2 linked regions of the Desulfatitalea tepidiphila genome follow. The protein of the gene in region 1 binds, or shares a complex with, the protein of each later gene. Links are inferred from orthologs where the notes say so. Each region holds a gene or a part of one and is shown on either strand. Other genes may lie near its edges.

Region 1 (5,921 bases):
CGTTCAATGCTGTTGTCGACCTGTTCATCACTTACCGAAATGCCGTATTTTTTATTTGCTGATCGGTGAGTTTTTGGTCGATCAGGCCCTTGATCGCGATCTTCTTTTGATTCTCCAGGATGATATTCCGCTCGACCTCCGGATATCCCGCCTTTTCAAGTTGCATGCGCACGGGGGCCAAGGCCTGATCGAGTTCCGAAAGCAGGATGATATCGTCATTGACAACAGCGGCAATACGATCGATCAGTTCGGCGGCACACATCCTCGGCGCAACGGCGATGCCGATGATCACAGCCAGCGCACCGACCATCCATGCGGCCCATCGGTTCTTCAAGGCTCCCAACCGTGGACAGGTCATCGTTTTCAACGCTCCTTTTCTCCCCTTGCTCGTCTCAGCGCAGGTTACGATCTGTGGCGCCGATATGAACGGCGCCTCATGCCAACCCGCAACCCGGCCATATATGAGTAGGGACTAACGACGATTTTTCGTCACGTTTTCCCAAAGCTTCTGGTTGATGTCAACGGGGTAGGTTCGGCGTAATGTTTCGATCCACTCTTTATAGCCGATTTCGGCTTTCTGCTGTCGAAGATGCCTCACGATTTTTTTATTGATGGCATCTGAATCCTCATCGGCGGCAACCCCATCCGGATACTGGGTCTTGTAATAGTCGGCCACATCATCCGTCGTGATCTGAACTTTCTCGACAAGCTCCCTATCGATGACTTTATTGATCAGCAACCGGTTCGCCAGTTTTTCCTTCCAATAGTCAAAAGAGACAGCATTCTCCAGCAGTGTTTCTTCGAAAGTATTATCCGGGTAATCGGCCTTGATCTCTTCGACCGCCGTCTCCAGTTCCGTTTCCGAAACCATAATGCCATTGGCCTTTGCAAAAGCGATGATCATCATTTCCTCGCTCAATTGATTCAACACCCTGATGCGCAAATCATTGAGCGCTTCGATATCGATCTCACGTTCGCCCGGAAAGGCCTCCTCGTGCGCCGCTTCCACAGCTTGCTCATACTCGGCCAGGGATAGCGATATATCCTGGACACGAATCAAGTAGTCGTTCCCCGGATTGTCGCGTGAACATCCGCCGGCGGTCACCATCCCGATAAACACGACGAGTACGGCGAGAATCAAAACCTTCCGATCCTTCTGAATTACGGCCATCAACCTGCCACCTTCCCTCAAGCCATCTATTTTGTTAGAAATTTATTGGTTAACATGCCGATTTATTTCTATCAAGATGTTTTTGGCCTGGGCAATCAGGGCATTGGGCGTCCCGCCGGTCAGGGTGGCCTTGAAAACACCATCCGGGGAAAAACGATATTTGCCGTCGGCAGCGGCAACCATGTCAACGATACCGAACGGACGCTTCTGGTACGTCTCTGAAAAAAGCAGCTGCAGCTGATTGTCGGTCAAATCCAATCGAACACAACCGGCACGCGTGGCAAGGACCTTGAGCATGATTTTCAATAGAAGATTCGAGGCCTCATCGGGGAGCTGGCCGAAGCGGTCTTCCAACTCGGTTTTCAGTGCGCCGATCTCTTTGATGTCTCCCATGCGCGCCAATCTGCGGTAAATGGAAAGCCGTTGATCGATATCTACGATGTACTGTTCCGGGAGAAAGGCGGATACCTGAAGATTGATCTCCGGCTCCAGCACCTCTTGTTGGGGTTCGCCCTTGAGCTCCGAAATGGAGTTCTCCATGAGCCTCAGAAACATGTCGTAACCGACCGCTGCGATATGTCCGGACTGGGAGGCGCCCAGAATCGTGCCGCCACCCCGTATTTTCAAATCGCTCATGGCGATCTGGAAACCGGATCCCAGGTCGCTGTACTCCATGAGCACTTTGAGCCTTTTTTGGGCCGTCTTGGTCAAGACCGTCTCGTTGGGAATCACCAGGTAGGCATACGCCTGTTCCTCTGCCCGCCCTACCCGGCCGCGCAACTGATAAATCTGGGCCAGGCCGAAATGGTCGGCCCGGTTGATAATGATGGTATTGGCCGATGCGACATCGAGGCCGGACTCCACGATCGTTGTGCAAACCAGCATGTCGACGCGCTGTTGCATGAAATCGAGCATGGCCTTTTCAAGTCGATCTTCGGACATCTGGCCATGCGCCACCACGAGCCGGACTTCGGGAACAAGTTTTTTGAGATGTCCGGCGATGCGCTCGAGACTTTGCACCTTGTTGTGCACGAAAAAAATCTGTCCTTTGCGCGACAGTTCCTTGCGGATGGCTTCGGTGATCATGATATCGTCCCATTCGGTGATGTAGGTGGCGATGGGACGCCGCTGCTCCGGCGGCGTGGAGATAAGACTGATATCCCTGATGCCCAACAGCGACAGATGAAGTGTCCTGGGGATCGGTGTCGCGGTGAGCGTCAATACATCCACCGTCTCCCTGAGCCGTTTGATCTTCTCCTTGTGCTTGACGCCGAAGCGTTGCTCCTCATCGAGGATCAGCAGACCGAGGTCCTTGAACTTGACATCTTTTTGAAGCAGGCGATGCGTGCCGATCACGATGTCCACGCGCCCCTCTTTGAGATCGGCCACGATGCGGCTCTGTTCCTTGGCGTTTCGAAATCGATTGAGCGATTCGACCTGGACCGGGAATCGTTTGAACCGCTCGCAGAAAGTGGCGTAATGCTGCTCGGCGAGCACCGTGGTGGGCACCAGCACGGCCACCTGCTTGGCCTCGCTGACCGCCAGAAAAGCCGCCCGAAGAGCGACTTCGGTTTTGCCATATCCCACATCGCCACAAACCAGACGATCCATGGGAGCCTGCCTGCGCATGTCATCGAGCACTTCTTCGATGGCCCTGCGCTGGTCGGGCGTCTCTTCATAGGGAAAACCATCCTCGAAATCCCTGAAGTAAGTGTCCATTGCGCCGAAGGCATGGCCCTTTTGAACCCTGCGGGCGGCATAGAGCTGCAACAACTCGCCGGCAATCTTTTCGGCCGAACGTTTGACCTTCCCCCTGACCTTTTCCCAGGTGACGCCCCCCATCTTATCAAGCACCGGCGCGACGCCGTCCACACCCATGTATCTATGCACCAGGTTCATTCGTTCCACGGGAAGATACAACTTGTCGTCGTCACGATAGACGATCAGCAGGTAATCGTTGAACGAGCGGTCCACCCCCAGTTTGACGAGCCCTTCGTAACGGCCGATCCCGTGTTCATCATGCACTACCGCATCCCCGATTTTCAGGTCCTCGATGCTCAGCAGCTCCGCGACCTTTGCCCGGGCAGGCGCTTTGCGAGTACGATAGCCGGTGCCAAAAATCTCCTCATCGCCGATCATGGCGATGGCGGCGTCAGGCCAGGCAAATCCAGCTGCGATGCCACCCGCGGCCAGACCGACGCGATCCGTATGCGCGGACATATGCCAAGGGGCGTCGAGCTTGACCGCACGAACGCCATAACCGGCCAACAACCCTTCCAGGCGGCCGATGTGAGAAGGGCGCCGGCAGAGGATCAACGTGCGTGTTCCTTTCTGCTGCTGGGACGATAACCAATCGGCCAGGGGTTGAAGCGGCCGGTCGGAGGGTCGGGCCGTGTTCAAGGAGAGTTGAACCTCCTCGATGCCCGACATCCCGGTGCGGCACACCTGCTGCGCCGATTCTTGTCCATCCGCCTGATCGACTTCCAGCGGTTTGACATTGATCCTGTCGTAAACCGACAATCGTTGTCGGATTTGCGTCCATTTAAGGTAAAGACTCTCCGGGGGCACCACTAGACGCTGATTTGAAATGGCGCTATTGTAGTTCTGTTCGGTCTGGGACTGGTATTCCACCGCAGCTTGTCGCAGTGCTGTGGGCTCGATGAGGACCGGTACTGTATGTCGCGGCAGATAATCGAACAGGGTATCGGTCTGATCGAAAATGAGGGGCAACAGGCTCTCCATGCCAGGGAAGATGCCTTCCGCTTTGATGCGTTGGACGATCTCCCTGACTTTGGTGACCGCAAGACCTTGTTCGGCCGCCTGAATCCGGATGCGCCCCAACACATCATTCAATTTGGACGGCTGCAGGATGGCCTCGCGAGCCGGCAGCAGCACGATTTCATCTAGATTTTTAATGGTTCGCTGGGTGTCCACCGAAAAAAGGCGTATCGATTCGACCAGGTCCCCGTAAAACTCGATACGCAAGGGATCGGAATAGGACGGGGCGTAGACGTCGAGTATGCCGCCGCGCACCGAGAAATCACCCAACTCCTCCACCATCGCCACGCGGCTGTACCCACCGGCCACAAGTTTTGCAATCAGATCGTCTCGATGAACCTCCTCCTCGCAAACTAAAAGCTCGGCGTATCGCATGAGTTCAGCCTTGGGCAGCAAGCGCTGCATCACACCGCTCAAGGAGGTCACCACTACAGGGGACGATTGACTCTCTACCAATTCATAGAGCGCCTGAATCCGTCTTGCGGCCGTTTCGTTGTGATAGGCCATGAACTTGAAAGGCATCAAATTGTAGGGCGGGAAAAACAGGATCGGCGTTGAATCAGCGTCTAAAAAAAGGCGCATTTCAGCGTAAAAATGTTCCGCTGCTTTTAGAGACGGCAGAATGGCCAATATAGGAGACCGGCAGGCACGATAGACCTGTGCCAGCGCATAGGCGCTAGCCGTCGAATTGAGACCGATAACATCGACCGCCCCCCGGATCTCGGGAAGCTGTGCCAGAAGCTGTTGCCAGGAAATTTCCTCTTGATTTTGTCGCATAAAAACAGTAGTTGAATTCTTTTTATTGGCCGGCGTAGCTCAGCTGGTAGAGCAGCTGATTCGTAATCAGCAGGTCCGCGGTTCAAGTCCGCGCGCCGGCTCCATTCTTCAACGCAAAGGATTCAGGGATTTCAATTCCTCGAGCCCAAGCCGCCTTTGCAAAAGCATCATCTTTCCCCTGGTCCATTTGTTGACTTGACACTTCCAAACAGCCCGTATATTCTTCCATCCATATGAATTTATTCCCAAACAAAAGAGTTATGGGCTGCGTCCGGCACGGTCACCTGTTTATGCCCATCCGGATAAACCAAACACATATAGCCATTTTATAACGAGGTTTCAATGAAATGCATCGATGTCATCGAAGGCGCCGTAAAAAGCATTCTCACCCAGGTGCATGCGGCGATCATCGAAGACCGGCTCGATGACACAGATTATGTTCGTATGACCCGATCCATCATCGATGGGACGGAACAATTCGTGAGCAAGAACCCTGAATTGGTCGACGATCCGCAACTGCTGAAGCAGGTCCTTTACGATTTTGCCCGTAATCTGTGGCTGATGAATCAAAAATCCGAAGTGGAAGCGGCGGGTGGCCAGTCGGTGCCCGACTCACCCGAAAACGACGAGTATCAAACCTATTATTACGATTATCTTTATCATCGGGGCCTTTATCCGCGATAGGCGATAAACCCCATACGCCCATAGGTCGATGATGGCACATCAGCCACATGATCGTTCAAAGGCTAAAAAATAAGGAACACTCCAGATGAAAGAGATTGATGACCAGGATCTGAAAAACGAAATCGATCAGATTTCCAAGCGCATCGATGCCATTGTACAACAGGTGGAAAAACTCGATCCCGCCAAAAAAGAGGAGGCCGGTACGGATCGAGAGTAATTTCTCGCGCAGCCCAGAGCCAGAACCACAATGCTCCGCATTACCCAGGCAGGGGCACATATTTTACTGTCGAGGAGGCGCCATGGCACTCACGAAAAATGATATTGTCACACGTGTCAATGACTTGGGCTTTACCCAGAAAAAGTCCGCGGAGGTCGTCGAATCATTGCTTGAAATCATCAAGCGTTGTCTGGCGGAGGGCGAAGACCTCCTTGTGTCGGGTTTTGGAAAATTTTGCGTTAAGACCAAAAGGCCCCGGCGTGGACGCAACCCGGCGACCGGCGAAGACCTGAT
Region 2 (4,302 bases), 980 kb from region 1 along the record:
CCCGAGTCTTCAGGTAAAGTGACCGTTACCCTGCTGATCGGTCTGGCCATGATCGAGTCTCTGTGTATTTACTCGCTGGTCGTCGCCCTGATTCTGATCTACGCACATCCCCAGGCCGGGGCCATTGCAAAGATTTTCGGCGCCTAATTCGACACACGTTCCATACGCACAAGATCCAAAAAAAGGGGCATCCTCTGAAGCTATGAAGGGGGATGCCCCTTTTTCATTTTCAGGACGTGTTTCAGGAAGTGGCCCGTATGTGAACCATTCAGCATGGCGATCTCTTCCGGAGTTCCTGTACCCAGGACATAGCCGCCACCTTCGCCGCCCTCCGGTCCCAAATCGATAATGTGGTCCGCCGATTTGATCACATCCAGATTGTGTTCGATCACGACAACGGTGTTGCCGTTGCCTACGAACCGGTTGAGCACCACCAGCAGCTTGTTGATGTCGTCCATGTGCAATCCGGTGGTAGGCTCGTCAAGGATGTAGACGGTTCTCCCCGTGCTTCGTTTGCTGAGCTCTCTCGACAGTTTGATTCGTTGGGCCTCACCTCCGGAAAGCGTCGTAGCGGATTGCCCCAATTGAATGTATCCCAGCCCCACATCCACCAACGTTTGCAGCTTTTCGCGGATGGCCGCAAAATTTCTGAAGAAATCGAGCGCCTGGTTGATCGTGAGATTCAAGACTTCCGCGATGTTTTTGCCCTTATAGCGGATTTCCAGAGTCTCGCGGTTGTAGCGTTGGCCGTGGCAAATATCACATGGGACATAGATGTCCGGTAGAAAATGCATTTCTATTTTGATGATGCCGTCGCCATGGCAGGCCTCGCAACGTCCCCCTTTTACGTTAAAGCTGAATCTGGATGGTTTGTAACCGCGCGTTCTAGACTCTGCGGTCTTGGAGAAGAGATCACGCACAAAGGAGAACAATCCCGTGTAGGTGCCCGGATTGGATCGCGGTGTACGACCGATGGGGGATTGGTCGATATTAATGACTTTATCGATCTGTTCCATTCCCGCAATGCTGTGAAACCCACCGGCTGCGATCCGGCTCTGGCGCAATCGCTGAGCCAGTGCGTGATGCAAGGTGTCGATGACAAGGCTGGACTTGCCTGATCCAGAGACGCCCGTCACACAGGAAAAGCAACCAAGAGGAAAGCGCACCGTGATGTTCTTCAGGTTATTCCGATTGGCACCGTGGATGATGATGGCCTGGCCGTTCCCCTTTCTCCGGTTATTGGGGACGGGAATTTTTTTTACACCGGCAAGGTATTGGCCCGTCAGTGAATCTTTGGCCTGGGACAACTGCTGGGGTGGGCCGGCAAACACCACGCGACCGCCTTGCACCCCGGCGCCTGGCCCCATATCGACGACAAAATCTGCAGATTCGATGGCCTCTTGATCATGTTCTACCAATAGAACAGTGTTTCCGATATCGCGCATTCTCCTCAACGCTTCAAGCAGTCGGGCGTTATCGCGTTGGTGCAATCCGATACTCGGCTCATCCAGGACATAGAGAACCCCCGTCAGTTTCGCTCCGATCTGAGTGGCCAAGCGTATCCGCTGGCTTTCGCCACCGGACAGGGTATGGGCAGCGCGATCCAGGGTCAAGTAGGAAAGGCCGACATGGGAAAGAAACTGCAGACGCTCCGTGATCTCCTTTACGATTTTTTCTGCAACGACCGCTTTCTTTCCCTCGAGTCGCAAAGATTGAAAAAAGTCAATCGCTTGATCTATTGAGAGCGTCGTGACCTGGTGAATGGCATGGTGTTGAATCTTTACCGCCAGGCTCTCCGGCTTCAATCTGGCACCGTTGCATACGGCGCATGGCAGGAAGGCCATGTAGGTTTGGAGTTCTTCGCGGATTTGGGCAGACTCTGTTTCGTGATAGCGACGTTGCAGTTGAGGGATAAGGCCTTCGAATGGATTATTGTACAAATGCTGGCCGGAGTCGCGATCCACGGAAAAGCGAATGACGGTATCTCCGCTCCCGTAAAACAAGGCTTGCCGGAACGCTTCGGGTAGATATTTGAAGGGGGTGTAAATATCCGTGTGGTACTGGCAGGTAAACGCTTCGAGGAATTCGGTAAAGTAGACCGATTGTCGGTTCGCCCACACGAGGACCGCTCCGTCTCGTAACGATAGCTCCGGATTGGGCACGATGAGTTGGGGATCGAACACCGAGCGTGTCCCGAGTCCATCACACGCCGGACAGGCGCCCTGAGGAGAGTTAAACGAAAAATCGGCCGGGGTGAAATCTGAATATGTCGTTCCGCACTGATGGCAGGCCGACCTTTCATTGAAATGAAAGAGACGGCCATCATCATGCGCGTTTCCCTTTTGACAAAGGACTTCGGCACGACCCCCGGAAAGAGAGAGTGCAAGCTCGAGGGAGTCTGCGAGTCGATTCGAAGCGTTTTTCTGAATAACCAAACGATCGACAACGGCGTCGATCGAATGGTCCTTTTTGGGGGACAGTTTACCAACGTCCTCGATGGGCATCATCTCACCATCGATACGAACCCGCGCAAAACCTTCCCTTCTCAGCCGTTGTATAACGTCCGCATGGGAACCCTTTTTGTTACTTACCAGCGGCGCCATGATGACCACACGGCTCCCCGCGGAGAGGGTGTTGAGTTCGTCCACCATCTGATCGATGCTTTGGGGTTGCACAGGGCGACCACACAGATGGCAATGCGGTGTGCCGATGCGCGCATAGAGCAACCGCAGATAATCATAGATTTCGGTTACCGTGCCGACGGTGGACCTTGGGTTGTGTCCGGCCGTCTTTTGCTCGATGGCGATGGCCGGCGACAAGCCTTCGATGAGATCCACATCCGGCTTTTCCAGGCGCTCCAAAAATTGACGGGCATAAGTCGAAAGAGATTCGACATAACGGCGTTGGCCTTCTGCATAGAGGGTATCAAAGGCCAGGGTGGATTTCCCGGATCCGGAAAGGCCGGTAACCACGATCAGTTTTTCCCGAGGAAGGTCGAGATCGATGTTCTTTAGGTTGTGCTGCCGCGCACCGCGGATCATAATTGAGTTCATCGCTTTTGATAACGTCGACCAATGATGCTGTAAACAACTTTTCCGAAAGTCCAATATTTTTAATATATGCAGGAACCGTGCGCAGTAAAGTGTGCCGATTCGGGCTTTGCGGGCAACTGCTCGAAATCCATTCGAATGTTTTTTTGAAGAAAATGGGGCTCGGTGGTAACCCATCTGGGTCCCGAAAGGAAACCACTGTTTTTAAAAAATGTAAAAATCCGGCGTAAAACAGAGGAAATCAAAGATCATCATTTGTCGGCAGTTTGTTTATAACTATGGATATGCTTAAAATGCTTAAATAAAAACTAAAACTAAAAGGGCGCTAATTTGTAGACCTCTCACGTGTCAATTATAATAATAAACAATATAAACAAATAAATAGATTGATGTGAGCAACGTGTAAGGATGGCGTGAGGAGACTTCAGGTCTTTCGGATTGACAGTGAAGGGTCTCTGGCCTATTACGAATCCATACTTTTCAAGGATTTGACCTTTTCGAATAATCCGGAATATTTATAAAAACTGTCTGATTTTCTTAATGTTTGCCTGGCTGTTTGCGTTGGGACAGAGGTCGTGTTCAGCAAAACGAAGCGTATTTTGGTCGGATTGTTTTTTGTACAGGGAAAACGGGAAAAGGTGATATGGAGAATATCTGGCAGAAGGTAAAGGCCGCGCTTACTGATTTTGTTCCAGATCATGCCTACCGGATGTGGATCGAGCCCCTGACGCTCGGGACCATTGATCCCAATGTGTTACAGCTCAATTGTCCCAATGCTTTTTTCCGCAGACGGGTGAAGGAGCATTTCGGTGAATTGATTTGCCGGGAGCTGCAAAAATTGACCGGCAATGCCACGGAATTGAAATTTGCGGTTACAGAGGGAGATCATGGCAGGTCCAATTTGACGGAGTTTCCCGAACAGCTTCCATTGCCCAACATTCATTGCCAGCCTCATTTCGGACGGCTGTTGCGACAGGATTATACTTTTGATCAGTTCGTGGTTGGTAAGAATAATGAATTCGCCTATTCTGCAGCATTATCACTGGCCATGCGGAAATCCGCACAGCAGCATTCGCTTTTTCTTCTTTCAAAGACCGGTATGGGTAAGAGCCATCTGTCTCAAGCCATTGGTCATCAGATTTTGGCGGAATCCAAAGCTGAGCGCGTGTACTATATGACAGCCGAAGATTTTACCAATGAAATGGTATCCTCCTTCAAGACCAATTCGGTTAGCAAATTCAAAGATAAATAT

The links.
Region 2: the proteins of mfd (region 1) and uvrA are in contact, whole or in part, in a crystal structure (PDB 4DFC), measured with the Escherichia coli proteins. The link is inferred for Desulfatitalea tepidiphila from one-to-one orthologs.

Annotation. Positions count from the first base shown.
Region 1 is NZ_BCAG01000003.1:1,968,174-1,974,094, forward strand. Bases 1,014-5,115 are described here. They hold mfd (transcription-repair coupling factor), read right to left. Parts: upstream 4,727-5,115; coding sequence 1,214-4,726; downstream 1,014-1,213. Other genes in these bases: DFT_RS13440 (SurA N-terminal domain-containing protein), read right to left, coding at 1,014-1,171; DFT_RS13455 (hypothetical protein), read left to right, coding at 5,069-5,115. Also shown: DFT_RS13430 (peptidylprolyl isomerase), read right to left, coding at 1-146; DFT_RS13435 (SurA N-terminal domain-containing protein), read right to left, coding at 32-358; more of DFT_RS13440, read right to left, coding at 473-1,013; more of DFT_RS13455, read left to right, coding at 5,116-5,410; DFT_RS26985 (hypothetical protein), read left to right, coding at 5,496-5,627; DFT_RS13460 (integration host factor subunit alpha), read left to right, coding at 5,710-5,921. UniProt on the Escherichia coli protein: Couples transcription and DNA repair by recognizing RNA polymerase (RNAP) stalled at DNA lesions. Mediates ATP-dependent release of RNAP and its truncated transcript from the DNA, and recruitment of nucleotide excision repair machinery to the damaged site.
Region 2 is NZ_BCAG01000003.1:991,198-995,499, forward strand. Bases 1-3,393 are described here. They hold uvrA (excinuclease ABC subunit UvrA), read right to left. Parts: upstream 3,054-3,393; coding sequence 201-3,053; downstream 1-200. Other genes in these bases: atpE (ATP synthase F0 subunit C), read left to right, coding at 1-147. Outside these bases: chromosomal replication initiator protein DnaA, read left to right, coding at 3,694-4,302. UniProt on the Escherichia coli protein: The UvrABC repair system catalyzes the recognition and processing of DNA lesions. UvrA is an ATPase and a DNA-binding protein. A damage recognition complex composed of 2 UvrA and 2 UvrB subunits scans DNA for abnormalities.